2 regions of the Mesorhizobium sp. WSM2561 genome follow, and region 1 is predicted to be linked to the other one. Evidence: riboswitches for the same ligand, from Rfam matches in the RefSeq annotation. Region 1 holds a riboswitch; the other holds the start of a gene.
What was found. A riboswitch is a leader RNA that binds a small molecule or an ion and turns the genes downstream of it on or off. The one in region 1 is predicted to bind thiamine pyrophosphate.

Region 1 (11,564 bases):
TCGACATCTGGGCACCGTGGTGCGGTCCGTGCAAGATGATGGCGCCGGCCTATGAAGCGGCAGCCAACGAACTGGAGCCGCATGTTCGCCTGATCAAGCTCAATTCCGACAATGAGCAGGCCGTTGCAGCCAGGCTCGGCATCCGCGGCATCCCGACCATGATCCTCTTCCATGGCGGACAGGAGGTTGCGCGCACATCCGGCGCAATGACGGCGGGACAGATCGTCAGGTGGGTCCGCGATCACCTGCCGGCTGCAGCCTGAAAGCTGCCACTGCGTGGATTTCACTGATCGCCGTGCCCAGCACGACGGGCGATCTGATGGCCGACGCTGAACACACAAGCCATACGATGACCTTAAGATATTCGACATCGGACGACGAATTTTCATATGATGACCTCGCTTTTGGCCCGCACTGGGAGTATGGATCCTCAGGATCCGGCAAAGTTGGGAGGACCCATGCAGCAGGCCGAACATCGAACGTCCCGGCGGTCGTTCGTCTCTCAAGTTGCCGATGCGCTGCGCGACCAGATCGAAGCCGGCTTTTATGCGCCTGGCGATAAATTGCCGACAGAACCAGCGCTGATCGACCGGTTCGGGTTCAGCCGCACCGTGGTCCGGGAGGCCATTGCCGCGCTTCGTGCCGATGGGCTGGTGGAATCGCGGCAGGGCGCCGGCGTCTTCGTTCTCGGCCCGAAACCCGTCGACGAGGGATTGAAGCTGTTCACCGACGAAACGAACAAGATCTCGGACATCATCGAAGAGCTCGAGCTGCGCATCGGCATCGAAGTCGAGGCAGCCGGCCTTGCCGCCGCCCGCAGTTCGCCGGCGCAAGAGGCCGAAATCGAGGCCCAGGTCGAAAGGTTCGCCGACCTCATGGCGCAAGGGCAACCCACGGACGATGCGGACTTCCAGTTCCACATGGCGATTGCCGCCGCAACCAACAACGCCAGGTTCAAGGCCTTCCTCGAACATGTCGGCCGGCGGATGATCCCGCGGGTGAAGTTCAAGACGATGATGGGCGGCGTCGACCCCTTGCCCAATCGCGACCATCCGATCCTGCAGGAGCACAGGGAAATCGCCGATGCGATCCTCGCCCGCGACCCGGAAAAGGCGCGTGAGGCGATGCGCCGCCATTTGGTGACCGGGATAAAGCGCTATCGCGCCCTGACCGTCCGGCGCCCGACAAATCAGGACAACACCGCCGGTTGACTCGTCGGGATACTCATCATATGAATCGAGATGACATCATATTAATTTGTGGGATGAGTTCCTTTGTCGCCAGATGAAATCAAGTCGCGTGTCGCTTCAGGGCTGCTGTCGTTTCCGGTCACGCATTTCAATGAGGATTTCAGCCTCAATCTCGAAAGCTATCGCGCGCATGTCGAATGGCTGTCGGGGTTCGGTGCCGCTGCCCTGTTTGCGGCCGGCGGCACCGGTGAATTCTTCTCGCTGTCGCCGGAAGAGGTCGCCGACGTTACCCGCGCGGCCAAGGATGCCTCCGGAGGCGTGCCGATCATCGCCGGCTGCGGTTACGGCACGGCGCTCGCCACGGAAATCGCCCGCCGCGCCGAGGCTGCGGGAGCCGACGGCCTCCTGCTTCTGCCGCATTATCTGATGGAGGCCTCGCAAGAGGGGATATTTCGCCATGTCAAAGCCGTGTGCCAGTCCACCGGCCTCGGCGTCATCATCTACAACCGTGCGAACTCGGTCGCCAATGCCGACACCGTTGCCCGCCTTGCTGACGCGTGCCCAAACCTAATCGGGTTCAAGGACGGCACAGGCAAGGTCGATCTTGTCCGCCACGTCACCGCAAAGCTCGGCGATCGGCTCTGCTACATCGGTGGCATGCCCACGCATGAGCTGTTCGCCGAGGGCTTCAACGGCGCCGGCGTGACGACTTATTCCTCCGCGGTGTTCAACTTCGTGCCGGAATTGGCACAGCGCTTCTACAGGGCGATGCGGACAGGCGATCGCAATGTGATGGAAGAAATCCTGCACGGCTTCTTCTTCCCGTTCGCGGCTCTGCGCGATCGCGAGCAAGGTTATCCGGTGTCGATCATCAAGGCCGGCGTCGAACTCATCGGACGGACACCCGGCCCGCTTCGGCCGCCGCTGACCGATCTGAAGCCGCAGGAGAAAGACGTGCTGCGCGGACTGATCGAGAAGATCGCCGCCTAGCCGCCGCGAGATCGGCAAATCGTCGGCCGAACGGGATGAGGAGGATCGTCTCGTGCGGCAGCCAAAACGGAAGATCCCAAATGGAAGATCAAGGGAGGAGTGACATGAACAGAAGCATTCATACGATTGCAGCTGTCGTTTTGATGACCGCTGCCGCGCCATCGGCCGTCGCACAGGAAGCGGCGCAGGAGATCCGTATCGTCCTGCCTGAGCAGCCGGCCAATCTGGAGCCCTGCGGCACCATCATCACCAATGTCGGCCAGATACTCAGCCAAAACGTGGTTGAATCGTTGACCGTCATCGATCCGAACAGCGGACAGCCCCAGCCGAAACTGGCGACGGAGTGGACCAGCGTGGACCCGACCACCTGGCGGATCAAGCTGCGCGAGGGCGTCAAATTCCAGGACGGAACCGAACTCAATGCGGATGCGGTCGTCTTCTCCATCAACCGGATGATCAGCGGCAAGCTTACCTGCAGCAACATTGCGAAATTCGGCGATGCCAAACTGACGCTGACGCCGGTCGACAAGCTGACCGTCGAAATAAAGTCGGACAGGCCCGAGCCCATCATGCCGACGCTGTTGAGCGTGGTCATGATCGTCTCGCCGAAGACGCCGGTCGACCAGGCGGTGAACGATCCGGTCGGCACCGGCCCGTTCACGCTGTCGACCTTTTCGCCGCAGACCGTGGTGCTCGACGCATTCGACGGCTACTGGGGCAACAAACCGCAGATCACCAAGGCAACCTATGTCTGGCGACCGGAATCCTCGATTCGAGCCGCCATGGTGGAGACCGGGGAAGCCGACCTGACACCGTCGATTGCCATCCAGGACGCCAGCAATCCGGAGACGGATTTCGCCTACCTGAACTCCGAAACCACCGCCATCCGCATCGATACCGCCGAGCCGCCGCTCGACGACCTGCGCGTGCGCAAGGCGCTCAACCTGGCGATCGACTGGGAAGGCCTTGCGCAGCTGTTCGGCGACGACGTCAAGCGTGCGTCGCAGATGATCGTCTCCGGGATCAACGGCCATGACGATGCGCTCGAGCCCTGGCCGTACGATCCGGAAGAGGCGAAAAGGCTCATCGAAGAGGCGCGCGCGGCGGGTGTCGCGGTCGACACCGAGATCAAGCTCATCGGGCGAAACGGTATCTATCCGAACGGCGCCGAAGCGATGGAGGCTATGATGACGATGTGGCAGGACGCCGGCCTCAACGTCAAGCTTACCATGCTCGATGTCGCCGACTGGCTGCGCTATCTGCAAAAGCCGTTCCCGGCGGAGCGCGGCCCCAATATCCTGCAGATGATGCATGACAACAACAAGGGCGATGCGGCCTTCACGGTGCCGATCTTCTATCGATCGAGCGGCAGCTACTCGACCTTGGCCGACCCGGCATTCGACAAGCAGATAGACGAGGCGCTGGCGGCGACCGGCGAAGCCCGCACCAACAGCTTCAAGGCGATTTTCGGCAAGGCCCGCAACGAAGTGGTGGCGGACATCCCGATGTTCCACATGATCGGCTACACCCGGGTTGGCACCAGGCTGGAATGGAAGCCCGATATCACCACCAACAGCGAAATACCGCTGGCCAATATCGCCATCAAAGACTGAGCGATACGGGGGGCGCCAGGCCGATCGTCGCCCTGCGCCCCCTGACCCGTTGCCTCCGTCGAAATCCGCCGAAGGGCATCCGAAATGATAACCTATCTTGGACGCCGGGCGTCGCACAGCATCCTGTCGGTCATCGGTCTTTTGACGCTGGTTTTTTTCCTGACACGGCTCACCGGCGATCCTTCCGCCTTGTACCTGCCTCTGGACTCGACTGCGGAAGCTCGGGCCGCGTTTGCGCGGTTGAACGGCCTCGATCAGCCGATCCATTGGCAGTTTCTGGGATATCTGCGCGATCTGCTGCAGCTGGATTTCGGTGAATCGCTGCGCCAGAACCGCTCGGCGATGCAGGTCGCGCTCGAGGCGTTCCCGGAAACGCTGAAGCTGGCCGTCGTCGCGATCACGCTGTCGACCGCCTTGGCAATCCTTGTCGGCTCTCTGGCGGCCGCGCGGCCGGGCAGCATCTTCGACCGTATCGCCAGCCTCGTCTCGCTGGCCGGCGCAAGCGCGCCGGATTTCTGGGTCGCCATCGTCGGCATCCTTGTCTTCGCCGTGGGGCTCGGAGTTTTGCCGACATCGGGCACCGGCAGCTGGGCGCACTGGATCATGCCGACCTTCGTGCTGATGCTTCGCCCTTTCGGTCTCCTGGTGCAGGTCGTGCGCGGAACCATGCTGTCGGCGCTTGCCTCTCCATACATCAAGACCGCAAGGGCCAAGGGCCTGCCGCGGCAGAAGATCATCTTCGGGCATGCGCTTCGCAACTCGCTGCTGCCGGTCGTCACGGTCGCCGGCGACCTGGCGACCAGCCTTGTCAACGGCGCCGTCGTCGTGGAGTCGATATTCGGCTGGCCCGGCATCGGCAAGCTGATGATCGATTCGATCATCCAGCGCGACTTTGCCGTCGTCCAGTCGACCATTCTGGTGACGGCAACCGCCATCTTCATCCTCAACATCGCGATCGACCTGCTCTACGCGATTCTCGATCCGCGCATCCGGTACTGAGCCATGACGATCATCACCCCCGACATCAAGCCGGCGGCCGTTCCAGGCAGCGGCCGCGTGATTTTTGCCTATTTGAAGCGCGACAGGCTTGCGCTCGCCGCTGCTATTTTCCTGGCGATCGTCGTCATCGCGGCGGTCCTCGGCCCGTGGCTGGTGGGCGACGCCGCATCGCGGCTCGGGCTGCGCCAGCGCAACCTCGCCCCGTTCTCGCTGGCCAGTGGCTGGATCTACGTCCTTGGCGCCGACACCCTCGGCCGGCCCATCCTGGCCAGGCTGATTGTCGGCGCGCAGAACACGTTCGGCATTGCCGCGGCGGCGGTGTTCGCGTCGATGCTGGTCGGTGGAACGCTGGGCCTGATAGCGGGCTATTCGGAGCGCTGGCACAGCCATCTCATCCTGCGCCTGGCCGATGTCGTCATGAGCTTTCCCTCGCTGCTGCTGGCGCTCATCGTGCTCTACACGCTGGGTCCGAGCATCACCAACCTGGTGATCGTTCTCGCCGTGACGCGCATGCCGATCTACCTCAGAACGGCGCGCGCGGAAGTGCTGGAGCTGCGCGAGCGCATGTTCGTCAGCGCGGCGCGAGCCATGGGCGCGAAGCCGGCCCGGATCATCATCCGGCACATCGCCCCCCTGGTCCTGCCGACATTGGTGACGATTTCCGCCATTGATTTCGCGACCGTCATTTTGTCGGAATCGGCGCTGAGTTTCCTTGGCCTCGGCATTCAGCCACCCGACTTCACCTGGGGTGCGATGGTGGCAAACGGCCGCGGCTATCTCGCCACCGCCTGGTGGATCGCATTCTGGCCAGGCCTTGCAATCATGCTGACGACGCTGTCGCTCAACATCCTCTCGAACTGGGCGCGCACCGTTGCCGATCCGCAGCAACGCTGGCGCCTTCAGACATTGCGAAAAGCTGCCCGATGAGCGACGCGACCATTCTCAAGGTCGAGGGCCTGACCGTCGATTTTCTGTCGGATGATCAGCCGGTACGCGCCGTCGACGATGTCTCTTTCCACGTCAGCCGTGGCGAGACGCTGGTGATCCTCGGCGAAAGCGGTTCGGGTAAGAGCGTCAGCACCAGCACGGTGATGGATCTCATCGACTGTCCGCCAGGCGACATCGTGGCCGGCTCCTGCCTGTTCGATGGCGTCGAACTGTCAGGCCTCGGCGCCGAGGCGCGCAGAAGCATCAACGGCCGCAGGATTGCGATGATCTTTCAGGATCCGCTCGCCTATTTGAACCCTGTCTACACGGTGGGGCGCCAGATCGAGGAGGTTTATGAGAGCCACGGCGCAGGGAGCGGCAAGGGCGCACGCGCCAAGACGATAGAACTGCTTCGGCGCGTCGGCATTCCAGAGCCGCAAACCCGCGTCGACTTCTATCCGCATCAGTTCTCGGGCGGACAGCGCCAGCGCGTGATGATTGCCATGGCGATCGCGTTGAAACCGGACATCCTGATCGCCGATGAGCCGACGACCGCTCTGGACGTCAGCGTGCAAGCGCAGATCCTCGATCTGCTGCGCGATCTCCAGCGCGAAACCGGCATGGCGTTGATCATGATCACCCATGACCTCGAAGTCGCCGCGTCCATGGCGGACCGGATTATCGTCATGAACGGCGGCAAGGTCGTCGAGAGGGGCATCGCCAGGGAGGTCTTCAGCAATCCGCAGCACGCCTATACGCGCCGCCTCATCGCCGCCCTGCCCCATGGCAACGCAGCGGAGGCGCCGAACAGGCGTTCGACGACGATCGCCAATGAAACGCTGCTCAAGGTGGAACATCTCACCAAGCACTATGAGCTTGCTTCCGGAGCTTTTAGCAGCAAGCGGACGTTCAAGGCGGTGGACGACATAAGCTTCGAGGTCAGGAGAGGCGAAACGCTCGGCATCGTCGGCGAGTCCGGGTCCGGCAAATCGAGCGTCGCGCGCATGCTGTTGGGGCTGAACGCGCCAAGCACCGGCAAGGCTGTCTTTGCCGGTGAGAACATCTTCGACATGAACGGGAAGCGCCTCATGGCGTTTCGGCGCAAGGTCCAGATGGTCTTCCAGGACCCATACGGATCGATGAATCCGCGCATGCGCGTTTATTCGATCATTTCCGAACCCTGGGTGATCCACCGCGATATCCTGCCGAAGGACAGGTGGAAGGCTCGAGTGGCAGAGCTCCTGGAATTGGTTGGGCTTTTGCCGGAGCACGCCGAGCGCTACCCCCACCAGTTTTCCGGCGGACAGCGACAGCGCATCGCCATTGCGCGCGCGCTTGCCAGCGAGCCGGAACTGATCGTCTGCGACGAGGCGGTTTCGGCGCTCGACGTCTCTATCCAGGCGCAGGTGATCGACCTTCTGGCCGACCTTAGGACGAGGCTCGGCCTCTCCTATATTTTCATCACCCACGACTTGCCGATCGTGCGCCATTTTGCCGACCGGATCATGGTCATGAAAGACGGACGGATTGTCGAGGAAGGCCAAACCGCGGCGCTGTTCGGGGCGCCTCGCCACGACTATACGCAAAGCCTGCTGCAGGCTGTGCCGCAGCCCAAATGGCTTACGCAGGCTCAATAGTTCCTGGATATCGGCCTCGATTGTCCGCGCGCGCCCAGCTAGCGTTGCCGATTGATGGACCGAATGCGCTTGACAAAATGGCGAGCGCCCGCTCAATTTGACCCATTCACCAGGGGGGTCCCGGCAAGGGGCTGAGATACTGCTGGCTTTCGCGGCGCAGTGACCCGTTGAACCTGATCCAGTTCATACTGGCGTAGGGACGGTGCAAGCGCTTTGCGGGAGTCCATGCCCGAAAACCTGTAACCAGGCAGACCAAAGCGTCTTTTCATCCTTCCGGCACAGAACTGGGTCTCCAATGCATGAGCAAAGGAGCCTCAAAATGAATGCCATCACCCCCGCCGTGTCGACGGGACCGCTGCCCGCCTCGAGGAAAATCCACAAACCCGGCCTGATTCACCCGCAGATCAGGGTGCCGATGCGGGAAATCGCCGTCCATCCGACGGCAGGCGAACCGCCCGTCACCGTTTACGATCCGTCCGGCCCCTATACAGACCCGACTGTCGAAACCAGCATCGAAAAGGGCCTCGCCAGGTTTCGTCATGAATGGGTGACGGCGCGCGGCGACGTCGAATTCCACGATGGCCGCAGTGTCAGGCCGGAGGACAACGGCTTTGCGTCAGGTGAGCGCCTGACGCCGGAATTTCCCGTGCGCCACCGGCCGCTAAAGGCAAAAACGGGCAAAGCGGTGACGCAGCTTGCCTATGCGCGGGCCGGGATCATCACCCCTGAAATGGAGTTCGTCGCCATTCGCGAGAATCTCGGCCGCGAGAGCTTACGCAGCGGGATACAGCGCGACGGCGAGTCTTTCGGCGCGGCGATCCCGGACTTCGTCACGCCGGAATTCGTGCGCAACGAGATAGCGCGCGGACGGGCTATCATTCCCGCCAACATCAACCACCCGGAGAGCGAGCCGATGATCATCGGCCGCAATTTCCTGGTCAAGATCAATGCCAATATCGGCAATTCAGCCGTCACCTCGTCGATGGCCGAAGAGGTCGAAAAAATGGTCTGGGCGATCCGCTGGGGAGCCGACACCGTCATGGACCTGTCGACCGGTCGCAACATCCACAACATCCGCGAATGGATCGTCCGCAATTCGCCTGTGCCGATCGGAACCGTGCCGCTCTACCAGGCGCTTGAGAAGGTCGAAGGGATCGCCGAGCACCTGACCTGGGAAATCTACCGCGATACGCTGATCGAACAGGCCGAACAGGGCGTCGACTATTTCACCATCCATGCCGGTGTGCGGCTGCACTACATCCCGCTGACGGTCGACCGGGTCACCGGCATCGTGTCGCGCGGCGGCTCCATCATGGCCAAGTGGTGCCTGCATCATCACCGCGAAAGCTTCCTCTACGAGCATTTCGAGGAAATCTGCGACATCTGCCGCGCCTACGACGTGTCGTTCTCGCTCGGCGACGGCCTTCGTCCCGGCTCGGTCGCCGACGCCAACGACGCGGCGCAGTTCGCCGAACTGGAAACGCTCGGCGAGTTGACAAAGATCGCCTGGGCCAAGGATTGCCAGGTCATGATCGAGGGGCCGGGCCATGTTCCGATGCACAAGATCAAGGAGAACATGGACAGGCAGCTCGAAGTCTGCGGCGAGGCGCCCTTCTACACGCTTGGGCCGCTGACCACCGACATCGCACCCGGCTACGACCACATTACCTCAGGCATCGGCGCGGCGATGATCGGCTGGTACGGCACGGCGATGCTCTGCTATGTCACGCCCAAGGAGCATCTCGGTCTCCCCGACCGCAACGACGTCAAGACGGGCGTCATCACCTACAAGATAGCCGCGCACGCCGCCGACCTCGCCAAGGGTCATCCGACGGCGAAGCTCCGCGACGATGCGCTGTCGAGGGCGCGGTTCGAGTTTCGTTGGGAAGACCAGTTCAACCTGTCGCTCGACCCCGAAACCGCGCGCTCCTTCCACGACGAGACCTTGCCGAAGGAGGCGCACAAGCTGGCGCATTTCTGCTCGATGTGCGGGCCGAAATTCTGCTCGATGCGCATCTCCCACGACATTCGGGCCGAGGCACAGAAAGAGGGCATGGCGGCGATGGCCGCGAAGTACCGCGAGGGCGGCAATCTTTACATGCCGGTGGACGGCGAACCGCCCATGCCGAAGATGCCGGAGCCGTCATGAGGCTGCTGGTCAAAGGGGCCGGCGTCGCCGGCCTCACCGCCGCCTTCGAACTCGCCGCCCGCGGTGCTGCGGTAACCATTGCCGAGACCCGGCATGGCCTTGGCGGCAACGCATCATGGATGGCCGGCGGCATGCTGGCGCCCTGGTGCGAGCGCGAAAGCGCCGAGCAGCCGGTGCTGGATCTCGGACGCGATGCCGCCGACTGGTGGGATGCGGCCCTGCCGGGTCATGTCAGGCGGGCCGGAACGCTCGTTTTGGCAATGCCGCGGGATGCGGGCGAACTCGACCGGTTTGCAAGCCGCACGTCGGGTCATCGGCGGGTCGACGAAGACGAAATCGCGCTCCTGGAACCCGATCTCGCCGGCCGCTTCCGTCGCGGGCTGTTCTTCCCGGGCGAAGCCCATCTCGACCCACGCCGTGCAATGGCCGCGCTGCATGAAAAACTCGCCGGAAGCGACGTCGAGTTCCGCTTCGGAGTGGACGCCCGGCACATGACGGGATTCGACCGCGAGATCGACTGCATGGGAATGGCGTCCAGCGATGAAAGGCTTCGCGGCGTTCGCGGCGAGATGCTGATCCTGCGTACACCGGACATCTCGCTGTCGCGCCCGGTCAGGCTGCTGCACCCGCGTTTGCCGCTCTATCTGGCGCCGCGCGCCGACCACCATTTCATGGCTGGTGCAACGGTGGTCGAGAGCCTGTCCACGGAGCCGGTCACGGTACGGGCGATGATGGAACTCCTGAACGCCGCCTATTCGGTTCATCCCGCCTTCGGCGAGGCCGCGATCGTTGAGACGGGCGTCGGCATTCGTCCGGCGTTTTCCGACAACCTGCCGCGCGTCGAAGCGCATGGCAGGACCGTCGCGATCAACGGGCTCTACCGCCATGGTTTCCTTCTGGCCCCCGCCATGGCGCGCCGGGCGGCCGACCTTGTTTTCGATTCTGACAAACCGGTGGAAGTTGCTGATGAAACTGACGGTCAACGGCGAAGCGCATGAGATCACCGCCGCCACCCTGGCGGAGCTTCTCGCAGCGCTTGACTACGAAGGCACCTGGCTTGCAACGGCCGTGAACAGCGACCTTGTGCACGCGACTGAGCGGGCGCTGTTCCAGCTGAAGGACGGCGACCGGATCGAAATTCTCTCACCCATGCAAGGAGGTTAGTGACGTGATCGAGCTTTACGGAACCAAGCTTTCGTCGCGCCTGCTTCTCGGCACCGCACAGTACCCCTCGCCCGCCATACTTGCCGATGCGGTCAAGGCATCCTGCGCGTCCGCGGTGACCGTCTCATTGCGCCGCGAAGTGGCCGGCGGCAAGGGTGGCGAGAAATTCTGGTCGCTTATCCAATCGCTGCGGCTGCATGTCCTGCCCAACACCGCCGGTTGTCACTCCGTCAAGGAAGCCGTCACGACCGCAAAGATGGCGCGCGAGGTCTTCGGCACGAACTGGATCAAGCTCGAGGTGATCGGCAATCATGACACGCTGCAGCCTGACGTCTTCGGCTTGGTCGAGGCCGCGCGAATCCTGTGCGACGACGGTTTTGCTGTATTTCCTTACACGACGGACGATCTCGTCGTCGCCGAGCGATTGCTGGAAGCCGGATGCAGGGTGCTCATGCCCTGGTGCGCGCCGATCGGTTCTGCGCTTGGACCGGTAAATATCACCGCGCTCCGCTCGATGCGCGGCCATTTCCCGGATGTCCCGCTGATCGTGGATGCGGGCCTCGGCCGCCCATCTCACGCGGCTCTCGTGATGGAACTCGGCTTCGACGCGGTGCTCCTCAACACGGCAGTGGCCAAAGCCGCCGATCCGATCGGCATGGCGCGCGCGTTCGGCAAGGCGGTCGATGCCGGCCGTGAGGCCTATCGTTCCGGCCTGCTCGAGCCGCGCGACCTGGCCGTCCCATCGACGCCGACAATTGGCCGGGCAGTCTTTCAATGAAACTCGATCCTTTTTATCTGATCGTCGATAGCGCCGCCTGGATTGAAAGGCTGGCGCCGCTCGGCGTCAGGCTGATGCAGCTTCGCGTCAAGAACCTCGCCGAGGCTGCGTTGCGCG
Region 2 (11,564 bases), on a different contig from region 1:
CATCGTCTATCCGGCGCATGGCGTTGGCCAGATCGTCTCGATCGACGAGCAGGAAGTTGCGGGCCACAAGCTGGAACTGTTCGTCATCGACTTCCAGAAGGACAAGATGCGTCTGAAGGTCCCGGTCGCCAAGGCGACCTCCATCGGCATGCGCAAGCTGTCGGAAGAGGATTACGTCGATCGCGCGCTGAAGGTCGTGCAGGGCCGCGCCCGCGTCAAGCGCACCATGTGGTCGCGCCGCGCCCAGGAATATGATGCGAAGATCAATTCCGGCGACCTGATCTCGATCTCGGAAGTTGTGCGCGACCTCTACCGCGCCGACAATCAGCCGGAGCAGTCCTATTCCGAACGCCAGCTTTATGAGGCGGCACTCGACCGCATGGCGCGCGAGATCGCGGCCGTCAACCGCATGTCGGAAACCGAAGCGGTGCGCCTCATCGAGGTGAACCTCAACAAGGGTCCGAAGCGCGGCGCCAAGGCCGACAACGAAGAAGCCGAGCAGGAAGAAGCAGCCTGAGCGCTTCTCGCCTTCGAATTTGGAAAAACCCGGCCTCGCGCCGGGTTTTTTTGTTGTTTGTGATGGTCACCCCAAAACCGCTACGCCGTTTTGGGCGACATGCATTAACCCTCGCCGCCGCCTTCCTTCTCCGCCTCCTGCTTCAGCGTCGCGATGAACCGCTTGGTTCGCTGGCGCTCCGGATTGCTGAACAAAACCGCGGCGGGGCCTTTCTCGACGACGCTGCCGGCGTCGAGGAACACCACCTCCTGCGCGATTTTGGAGGCGAGGCGCAAATCATGCGTCGCCATCACCATGGTGGTGCCCTCGCTGGCGAGCTGGCCGAGCACGTCGACCACCTCCTGCGCCAGTTCCGGATCGAGCGCCGAAGTCGGCTCGTCGCACAGCAGCACTTTCGGCGATGGCGCCAGCGCCCGGGCGATCGCCACGCGTTGCTGCTGGCCGCCTGACAACGTCGCCGGCCAGGCGTCGGCCTTGTGCGCCATTCCAACCTTTTCGAGCAGGGCGAGCGCCCGCTCGCGCGCTCGCCCGGCCGGCCATTTCAACACCGTCACCAGCCCCTCCATGACGTTTTCGATCGCCGTGCGGTGCGGAAACAGCTGGAAATTCTGGAACACCATGCCGGTCTGAAGCCGCAGGCGCTGGATGGCCCTGCCGGGAACCTTGCGGCCGGGATGGAATTCGAGCACGTCGTCGCCGATGCGCACCGTGCCCGAGGTCGGGATCTCGAGCAGGTTGATGCAGCGCAGAAGCGTGCTTTTCCCACCGCCCGAGGGGCCGACAAGGGCGGTGACGCTGCCTTCCTCGATGGTGACGGTCACGCCCTTCAGCACGAGATTGTCACCAAAGCGCTTCTCGATGTCGGTGAGGCCGATCATGGGCGCGCCTCGAGGAAGCCGCCATAGCGGTTGAGCCGCTTTTCCAGGCGCGTCTGCAACGCCGACAGCACCGAGCTCAGCGCCAGGTAGAGAGCCGCCGCCTCGACATAGAGGATCAGCGGCTCGTAGGTGGTGGCAACGATGCGCTGCGCCGCCTGGAACATCTCCGGCACCGTGATGGCGGCGGCCAGCGATGTATCCTTGACCAGCGAGATGAAGGTGTTGGACAGCGGCGGCACCGCGACGCGGCCCGCTTGTGGAAGGATAGTGCGTCGCATCGCCTGGCCCCAGGTCATGCCGATCGAATAGGCCGCCTCCCACTGCCCCTTCGGCACCGAGCCTATGACGGCGCGGATGATCTCCGACGTATAGGCGCCGATATTGAGTGTGAAGCCGATCAACGCGGCTGAAAAGGCGTCGAGCAGGATGCCGACCGAGGGCAGGCCGTAGAAGATCAGGAAGAGCTGCACCAGAAGCGGCGTGCCACGGAAGATCCAGACATAGAAGCGGACCACGGCGACCAGCGGCTTCGGGCCGAACAGCCGGACGAGCGCTGCGACCAGTCCTACGAAGAGACCGAATGCGAACGACAGCAGCGTTAGCGGCACGGTGAAGATCAGCGCGGCCCATAGCAGCGTGGGCAACGAATCCAGCATCAATTGCAGCCAGTGCGGCACGAAAACTCTCCTTGCGAGATTGCCGCCCAAAAATCGGCCCGGCAGCATCGAGGCGCGACCATAGTGTCGTCATATCACGCCAAAAGCGGCGGCCGTCAAAGACGGCTCGCCGCGATACTTTGCCATGCGGGCCGGCAACCGGCCCGCTCCGTGAAATGCGCTTACTTCGAAACGTCCTGGCCGAAGTAAGTGTCGGCGATCTTCTGGTAGGTGCCGTCGGACTTGATATCGGCCAGCGCCCGATTGATGGCGGCGACCAGTTCCGGATCGCCCTTGCGCACGAGGACGCCGGAATAGTCGGCATTTTCTTCCTGCGCGGCGATCTTCACGTTGGCGTCGGGCTTGTGCTTCTTGAAATCGAGGAAGGACAGGCTGTCGTTGATGGTGGCATCGGCGCGGCCGGTAAGAAGCAGCTGGATCGATTGGTCGAAACCATCGGTACCGACGAGTTCGGCGCCGTTCGCTTCGGCGAGCTTGCCGAAATTCGAGGTCAGCGACTGCGCCGCCTTCTTGCCCTTCAGGTCGGCAAAGCTCTTGATGTCGGTATTGTCGCCGCGCACGATCAGCACCGCCTTGGAAGCAATATAGGGATCGGAGAAATCATACTTGGCCTTGCGCTCCTCGGTGATGCCGACCTGGTTGATAACAGCGTCATAGCGCTCGGCGTCGAGGCCGGCGATCAGCCCATCCCATTTGCCTTCGAGGAATTCGGCCTTGACGCCGAGTCGCTCGGCGATCGCCTTGGCAATCTCGACGTCGAAGCCGACCAGTGCGCCCGAGGCATCATGATAGGTGAAGGGGGCATAGGTACCTTCCGTGCCGACCTTGAAGACACCGGCCTGCTTGATCTGATCGAGATTGGCGCCGGCATGGCCTGATGTGCCTGCCAGTACCTGCAGTGTTGCGGCGACGATAAGCGATTTGAGCCATTTCATTTTTCTGTGATCCCGTCATTGGCCGGCGTCCGGGGCCGGCGTCCGGCGCATTTGTGAGCGCCGGAAACCTGACAGATGCAGCCTGGCGAAATAAGGAACCAGATTTCAAAAATGAGACACTTTCGAAATCCAATTCTCAAAACCACATCGACTCACGCCAACCGGCCGAGGAGCGACCGCCGCATCGAGCTTTCGAACAGTGCAATCCACGCGACATCAGCGGCGGAACCATTCGCGCGGGTGGCACGTTTGTTGGCTGTTGTAGGGCGCGGCGTCGCCAATTCAACCACGATGCCAGCTCAGGGGCGAGCGATCGCACCGCAACGCCCGGAACAGGGAGCGTGGCATGATGGAAGATACGGCAGGGCGAACCATGGTCCGCGCGGCGATGAAAGCCCCCTATCTCGAGCGCGACGAGGAGCATGTTCTCGCGCTGCGCTGGAAGGAAAACAACGACCAGCAGGCACTGCACCAAATCGCCATGGCGCATATGCGGCTGGTTATTTCCATGGCCTCGAAGTTCCGCCACTATGGCCTGCCCCTGGGCGACCTGGTGCAGGAAGGCCATGTCGGCCTGCTGGAGGCAGCGGCCCGTTTCGAACCGGAGCGCGAGGTGCGGTTTTCGACCTATGCGACATGGTGGATCCGTGCCTCGATGCAGGACTATATCCTGCGCAACTGGTCGATCGTGCGCGGCGGCACCAGTTCGGCGCAAAAGGCGCTGTTCTTCAATTTGCGGCGCCTGCGCGCCCGCTTGGCGAACGGTGCCGAGCCGATCTCGAACACCTCGCTCTACCGCGAGGTGTCGGTGGCGCTCGGCGTCTCCGAGGCGGATGTGGCGATGATGGACTCGCGCCTTTCGGCCCCGGACAGTTCGCTCAACCAGCCGCTCGCCGACGATGCGGGCGCCACCGAGCGAATGGATTTCCTGGTTTCGGACGATCCTTTGCCGGACGAAGTCGTGGGCGACACGATCGATGTCGAACGCCGCTCTATCTGGCTGAAAACCGCGCTCGGCGCGCTCAATGCCCGCGAGCTCAGGATCATCGAGGAACGCCGGCTGAGCGACGAGGGCGCGACGCTCGAAGCCCTCGGCGAGGCGCTTGGCATCTCCAAGGAACGCGTCCGCCAGATCGAGGCACGCGCCATGGAAAAGCTCAAGATAGCGCTGGTGAAGCAAAACCCCGAGTTTCTGGCGACCGCCGCCTAGGGTGTGTTGAGATTCAAGTCAGGACGAGTCGGAGTCGAAGACGGGCGCGAAGCGACCAAACCAGGTGGTTTCCGAGAACCGGAGCGGAGCGTACATAAAGTACGTGAGCACCGGCCTACGCCGGCCGGAGCCTTAACTGCCGCGACCGCTCATGAGTGCTCCGGCCGGCGAAGGTCGGAAGCGCAGGAAATTGCCGTTTGCGGGCCGGCATCACCTGAATATCGACACACCCTATCTGTCGGTGATGATCTTGACCTTGTCGCCGGCCGAAACGGCTGCGCCGGGCGACATTGCATTGAGCACCCTGAACAGGTCGAGCTTGCGGTCGACGCCGACCATCTGCGCCGCGAGCGAACCCATGGTCTGTCCGGGACGGACCGTGACGACGCGGATATGCAGCGGCTTCAGCTCTGCTTTTTCGGCCGCGCTCAAGATCCGGAACGAGCCGCTGACCGAGCGCGCCACCGCGTCCAGCGAGGTGCTGGCGGAGGGGGCTGCCGTCAGCAGCCGGTAGACCTGGCCGCCGGCGCGGATCACCGCGATGCCGAACTGCCAGCCCTCGGCGCTGGCATGCGCCGTCGCCGCCTCGTTGCCGTTGATTGTTTCCTGGCGCACGCTGCTTTCGTCGAGACCGGCCACCCAGCCGCTGCGGAGGTAGTCGGTCAGCGATCGGTTCCTGTCGATCGAGACGCCGTCGAAGCGGATCGCTATGTCGCCCGGCCCGGTTGCCGTCACCGCCGCGGCCGAGTTGTCGATGATGAAGCCGTCGGGCACCGAGAACGACACGCCGAGCCCCGGATGCAGGAAGGTTTCGCCACGCACATAGCCTTCCTCCGGCGTATCGCCGTAGAGCAGCCCGTCTATGCCGGCGAGGAAGGCGTCGCGGTCGCGCGTGCCGACGCCGGGCGCGCCGAACTGGCGGGCATGGCGCTGCGCCAGATCGATGCGTTGCGGCGTGTTCGGGTGCGTTGCCAGGAAGTCGAGGCTGGCATCGGTGGCGCCGCTGATCGAGCGGAAATCGGTGTAGGCCGACATGGACTGCAGGAAGCGGCCGGCGGCAAACGGATCGAAGCCCGCCTCGCCGATCGACTTGATGCCGATGCCGTCGGCCTCCAGCTCCTGATTGCGCGAGAACTGGGCAAGCCGCAGCTTGCCGCGGATCAGTGCCGCCTTGGCGGTCGGGCTGTCGCCGAGCACATCCGAGACGACTTTTGTCGCAAAGCCTTCCTCGGCCTCGAGCTGCTGGCGCTGCAAGCCGTGGTTTGCAGTGACATGGCCCATCTCATGCGCGATGACCGCGGCGAGCTCGGCCGAATCGTTGGCCAGCGCCAACAGGCCGCGCGTGATGTAGAGATAGCCGCCAGGCAATGCGAAAGCGTTGACGTTGGGCGAATTGAGGATCGTGATGCGGTAGGTCTGGCTCGGGTTGGCCGAAACCACCGTCAGGCTGCCGACGACTTTGGCGACCATGCGCTCGAGCTTGGGATCGGAATATTCGCCGCCATAGGTCGCGAGGATGCGCGGATGCTGCGCCTTGGCCATTTCGGCGACCTTGCTGTTGGCGGCAACATTGTCGACGGTGACCGGTTTGCTGGAAGGCTGGAAGCCGGATTCCTGAACGTCCGGAGGCGTGAACATCTGGCAGCTTGCCAACGCCATGGCAAAGCCGGCCAGCGCCAGGAAGCGCGCCAGCGGTTTCCTTCTCACTTTGTCTGTGCCGGTCGGCAGAACAGCTTCCTTTCGGCTCTCAGCACATGGCCCGAAAATCGGGCATCGATTTTCAGATCATGCGCAAAATCAACTGCCACAGCGTCCTTCGAGCCCACGAGCGCGGATGGCACCGTAGTGGCAAATCACAACCTATGCCGGACCAGTATCGGAGGACCTAGCCACACTACTTTGACCATGGCAAGCAAACGCCACATCGCCTGAAGCCGGTTTGGCCGTAAATTATGTCCGCTTCCGGGCAACATCTCGTGATCCTGCGCCAAACGGACCTGCACCGATATAGCGCCGGAAGGCTTCCGGTCCAGCCTTGGTAAAAAAATCGGCGACAGTCCCGGTTGCGGCAACCGTGCCATTGTCCAGGAACACCATGTCCTGGCCGATACGGTGGGCGTCCTCCGGCTGATGGGTGACGAACAGCACCGTCATGCGCCGCTCCGCTTGGAGGTCGGCTACCAGATTGAGCATGTCGTCGCGCAAGGCCGGTCCGAGCGAGGCGAACGGTTCGTCGAGCAAGAGCACCGGCCGGTCGCGCACCAGGACGCGGGCGAGCGCGACGCGCTGCCGCTCGCCGCCGGAGAGTTCGCGCGGCAGGCGCTGCTGCTTGCCGGCAAGGCCGACGCGCTTGAACGCCCCGGCGATTGCAGCGTGGTCGGCCTCGGTCAGCTTGAGCGACGGCGAGCGGCCAAGGCCGACATTTCGTTCGACCGAAAGATGGGCGAAGAGATTGTTTTCCTGGAACACCATCGACACTGGCCGCGCCGAAGGTGGTTTGCCGCCGACGTCGCCGCCACCGATCAGCACGCGGCCCGATTGCGGCGTCTCGAAGCCGGCCACCAGGTTGAGCAGCGTCGATTTTCCCGAGCCGCTCGGCCCCATGATGGCGGTGATCTTCGAGGCGGCGAACTCGACATCGAATAAAAACGGCGCTTCGCCATAGCTGAACGAGGCCTTTTCCAGCCGCACAGCCGTACCGTTTTCGCTGTTGAGCATCATGATCTTTCTCCCCGTCCCAGCCAGTCCGCGGCCAGGACAAGCGCGAGACAGACCAGGCCGAGCAGCAATGCCAGGCCGGCCGCGTCCATCGTGCGGTAGCTGCCCATGCGGGCCAGCAAGAGATAAGGCAGCGTCTGCAGGGAGTCGCTGCCAAACAGGGCAATGACGCCGAGATCGCCGAGCGACAAAGCCATCGCGAACGCGAAGCCGGTGGCGAGCGGCCGCCGCAGCGACGGCCAGTCGACCAGCCGGAAACGGCTCCAGCCCGAAATGCCAAGCAGCAGACAGAGCCGTTCGTGACGTTCACTCGCCGCATCATAGCCGGGGCGAATGGCGCGGATGGCAAACGGCATCGCCATCACCGCATTGACGGCGACGACCATGACAGGGGCAATGGCAAAGACGTCGCTGACGGAACGCAGCAGCAGGAACCAGCCGGCGCCGATGACGACGGGCGGCACGACGAGGACGAAGCCGGCGCCGGTATCGGTGGCGTATTCGAGCAGCGTCCTGGCGCCGACGCGACGCCTCAAGGCCAGCGCCCGTCGTGCCATGACCAGCGACAGCGACAGCGCCACTGAAAGCAGCGCCGCCAGCAAGGCGAGCACGGCGCTGGTCAGCGCCGCTTGCCGCACCGCGCTCTCGCCGGCCAGCCGGCCGAGATCGGCGCCAAGGCCTGACGTGACCGTGGCCGCCATCGGCCCGGCGACAAACAGCAAAGCGAGAATGATCAATGCTGCGTTCAGCACGGTCTCAGCGGCGCCGGCCGAAAGATAGCGGCGCGAAGCCACCGGCAGGTTGGCGTCGCCGACGGTGTTGAAGCCGAGCCGCATCAATGCCAGCACGACGACGAAGGTCAGCGCGATCTGCAGCAGTGTCAGCGTCACCGCGCGGGCAGGATCGAAATCGAAACGCAGCGCCTGGTAGATGGCGACCTCCAGCGTCGTCGCACGCGGCCCGCCGCCCAGCGTGAGCACGATAGTAAAGGATGTGATGCAGAGCATGAAGACAAGCCCGGCGACGCCCGGCAGCGCCGCGCGCAGCGTCGGCCATTCGATCAGCCGGAAGGCGGGCCTGGCGCCGATGCCGAGCTGGCTCGCCAGCCGCCACTGGTCGGCCGGCACTGTCGCAAGCGCTTCGAGGAACAGCCGCGCGGCCAGCGGCAGATTGAAGAAGACATGGGCGACGAGTATGCCGGACAGGCCGTATATGCCCGGCCAGCCCTGACCGCCGATCGCGCTGAGCACGCCGGCGAAATAGCCGGCACGGCCATAGAGTGCCAGAATCCCGAGTGCTGCGACGATGGCCGGCAGCGCGAGCGGCACAGCGAAGAGCTGCAGGATCAGGCCGCGACCGAAGAAGCGCGGATGCCGCGACAGCGCCCGCGCCACGAACAGCGCCGGCACGACGGAGAGCAGCGTCGACAGCAATGCCTGCCACAGCGTGAATCGGGCGACGCGGAAGAGGTAGGAATCGAAGGCCGACGCGGCGCCAGACGGATCGCGTGCGCCTTCGACGATGAGCCCGGCGAACGCGCCGCCGATCAGCAGCGCAACAGCGGCAAGCGCAATTGTGCCGGCGGTGACGCGGGGGTCGGCAGGATATCCGGTACGCATGCCGCCCTGCCTAGTTCAACGATCGTCGAAGCAGAAAATATGGCTGAGGCCGAGTTCCCGGGCGCCGTAGAGTGATCATCTCTCAATCACAAGCTACTTGCTCATCACCGACAGCCATTCGTCGACCCAGGCCTTGCGGTTGGCGGCGACCTCTTCGGGGCTTAACAGCAACGTCTTGGTCGGCTTGACGAGCTTGTCGAAAGCCGGATTGAGCGGCTTCTCGGTCTTGCCGGCAGGGAACATCCAGTTGGTCTCGGGAATGACATCCTGGAATTTCGGCCCGGTCATGAAAGTCAGGAACTGTTTCGCCAACGGGTTCTTCGCACCTGATTTGGTGATGCCGGCAACCTCGATCTGCAGATACGCGCCCTCGTCGAAGGACGCTGCCTGATAGCGTTGGGTGTTTTCGGCGACCATGTGATAGGCCGGCGACGTGGTATAGGACAGCACCATCGGCGCCTCGCCCTTGGTGAACAGGCCGTAGGCCTCGCTCCAGCCCGGCGTCACGGTGAGCACCTTTGCCTTAAGCTTGGCCCAGGCTTCGGGCGCCTTGTCGCCATAAACCGACTTCACCCACAACAGCAGGCCGAGACCGGGCGTCGAGGTGCGCGGATCCTGAATGACGATCTTTTCATCGGCATTGCCCTCGACCAATTCCTTCAGGCTCTTCGGCGGCGTCTTCAGCTTTTCGGTGTCGTAGACGACGGCGAAATAACCATAGTCGAACGGCACGAAAATATCGTCGCTCCAGCCGCCCGGCACCTTGACGTCGATGACGGCACCATGCGGCGAAAACAGGCCGGTGGCCTTGGCTTCCGCCGTCAGATTGGTGTCGAGGCCGAGCACGATGTCGGCTTTGGTCGCGGCCCCTTCCAGCCTGACGCGGTTGAGCAGGGCGACGCCGTCGGCGACCGCGACGAATTCGAGAATACAGCCGCATTCGGCCTCGAACGCCTTCTTGACCGCCGGGCCTGGACCCCATTCGGCGGTGAAGCTCTCATAGGTATAGACGGTGAGTTTTTCCTGCGCGGATGCCGGCCCGGTGCCGGCGAGAACGGTCGCCGCGAGCAGCACTGCCGAAACAAGTGTGTATAAAAACGTGCGCATCGGCGCCTCCTTCGTTGGCGTTGAAGGGAATTGAGGCGTCGGGTTGTCCGAAACGTCTAATCCCTCCGCCGGTACAAACCGGATCAGGTTCAGCGGGTTGGCAGGTTGCCTCTCAGCCGGTCCGCGAAGATCGCGTCCAGCACCCCGTTAGAGCGCTTCGACACATAGGCCCGGCCCATCTGCGGCGCAAGCGGAAGTTTGCCGGGCATCCAGACCGCGGCCTTCCGTTTCGCAAGCAGGGCTGGTAAGGGCCACGCATATGAGCAAATTCACCATCCTGCTTGGCGGCGACCTTATCCGCACGCCGCTGCTCGACCGCCAGGTCGAAGGCACGCGTGTCATCGCCGCCGACGCCGGCATCAGCCATGCCCGGACTCTGCGCCTGACCCCGGAACTCTGGGTCGGCGACTTCGATTCGGTGCCGGCGGATTTGCCGAACGAGCTCGCCGCCGTGCCGCGCCAAGTGTTTCCGGAAGAAAAGGACAAGACCGACGGCGAACTGGCTATCGCCGCCGCGCTCGAACGCGGCGCGACCAGCCTCGTGCTCGCCGGCGCGTTCGGCGGCAAGCGCACCGACCACGCCTTCCTGCATCTGGCGCTCGGCGTCCGGCTGGCCGAGGCAGGGACAAAGGTGCTTTTGACCAGTGGCGCACAGGAAGGCGTGCCCTTGCTTCCCGGAAAGGCCGGCTTCGACTACGCCGACGGCACGCTGTTTTCGATTCTCGGCTTCTCCGACCTTGCCGGTCTGACCGTGACCGGCGCCAAATGGCCGCTGAACCATGTCGAGGTGGCGTTCGGCTCGTCGTTGACCATTTCCAACGAGGTCAAGGGCCGGCTCGAAGTCGCGCTGGGCAGCGGCCGCGCGCTGTTGCTCGCCCATCCATTTCCTCTACCTGAAAGCTGACATGGCGCCGCCGCTTCTCAATCTCGACGGGATAAAACTGACCTTCGGTGGCACGCCGCTGCTCGACGGGACGGAACTGACGGCGTCGGCGGGCGACAAGATCGCTCTGGTCGGCCGCAACGGCTCGGGCAAGTCGACGTTGCTGAAGATCGCTGCGGGATTGATCGAGCCGCAGGATGGCGAGGTGTTCCGCCAGCCTTCGGCAACAGTGCGCTACCTGCCGCAAATGCCCGACATGGATGGTTTCGCCAGCGTCCGCGCCTATGTCGAGGCGGGGCTCGGACCCGCCGACGATCCCTACCGCGCCACCTATCTGATGGAGCATCTCGGCCTGTCCGGCGAGGAACGGCCGAACGATCTCTCCGGCGGCGAAGCCCGCCGTGCTGCCCTGGCCCGCGTCATGGCGCCGGAGCCCGACATTCTCCTCCTCGATGAGCCGACCAACCATCTCGACCTGTCGGTCATCGAATGGCTGGAGGAGGAGCTTGCCCGCACCTCTTCGGCGCTGATCGTCATCTCGCACGACCGCCGCTTCCTCGAGCGCGTGTCGCGCGCCACCGTCTGGCTCGATCGCGGCCAGACCCGCAGGCTGGACAAGGGCTTTGGCCATTTCGAGGAATGGCGCGACACCGTTCTGGAAGAGGAAGAGCGCGAGCAGCACAAGCTTGGCCGCCAGATCGTGCGCGAGGAGCACTGGTTGCGCTATGGCGTGACGGCAAGGCGCAAGCGCAACATGCGCCGGCTCGGCGAATTGCAGACCATGCGCCAGCGCTTTCGCGGCCATCGCGGCGCCGAGGGTGCGGCGACCATGGTGGCCAGCGACGCCGCCGAATCCGGCAAGCTGGTGATCGAAGCCAGGAACATCGAGAAGAGCTTTGGCGACCTCACTGTGGTCAGGGGTTTCTCAACCCGCATCCAGCGCGGTGACCGCGTTGGCCTGGTCGGCCCGAACGGCGCCGGCAAGACGACGCTGCTGAAGATGCTGACCGGCGAATTGAA

Region 2: linked by a shared signal. The riboswitch ahead of thiB (thiamine ABC transporter substrate binding subunit) and the one ahead of thiC (phosphomethylpyrimidine synthase ThiC) in region 1 are both predicted to bind thiamine pyrophosphate.

Annotation. Positions count from the first base shown of each region.
Region 1 covers NZ_AZUX01000022.1:4,449-16,012, forward strand. The annotation lists gene trxC (thioredoxin TrxC) at 1-263, shown strand, start outside; gene M727_RS0119345 (FadR/GntR family transcriptional regulator) at 459-1,211, shown strand; gene kdgD (5-dehydro-4-deoxyglucarate dehydratase) at 1,275-2,180, shown strand; gene M727_RS0119355 (ABC transporter substrate-binding protein) at 2,285-3,793, shown strand; gene M727_RS0119360 (ABC transporter permease) at 3,878-4,792, shown strand; gene M727_RS0119365 (ABC transporter permease) at 4,796-5,719, shown strand; gene M727_RS0119370 (ABC transporter ATP-binding protein) at 5,716-7,356, shown strand; TPP riboswitch at 7,458-7,574, shown strand; gene thiC (phosphomethylpyrimidine synthase ThiC) at 7,676-9,505, shown strand; gene thiO (glycine oxidase ThiO) at 9,502-10,503, shown strand; gene thiS (sulfur carrier protein ThiS) at 10,472-10,669, shown strand; gene M727_RS0119390 (thiazole synthase) at 10,674-11,447, shown strand; gene M727_RS0119395 (thiamine phosphate synthase) at 11,444-11,564, shown strand, end outside.
Region 2 covers NZ_AZUX01000013.1:135,655-147,218, reverse strand. The annotation lists gene M727_RS0112260 (CarD family transcriptional regulator) at 1-517, shown strand, start outside; gene M727_RS0112255 (amino acid ABC transporter ATP-binding protein) at 622-1,395, opposite strand; gene M727_RS0112250 (amino acid ABC transporter permease) at 1,392-2,072, opposite strand; gene M727_RS0112245 (amino acid ABC transporter substrate-binding protein) at 2,234-3,007, opposite strand; gene M727_RS0112240 (RNA polymerase factor sigma-32) at 3,354-4,217, shown strand; gene M727_RS0112235 (M48 family metalloprotease) at 4,449-5,876, opposite strand; gene thiQ (thiamine ABC transporter ATP-binding protein) at 6,168-6,938, opposite strand; gene thiP (thiamine/thiamine pyrophosphate ABC transporter permease) at 6,935-8,554, opposite strand; gene thiB (thiamine ABC transporter substrate binding subunit) at 8,648-9,661, opposite strand; TPP riboswitch at 9,705-9,818, opposite strand; gene M727_RS0112205 (thiamine diphosphokinase) at 9,921-10,565, shown strand; gene M727_RS0112200 (ABC-F family ATP-binding cassette domain-containing protein) at 10,567-11,564, shown strand, end outside.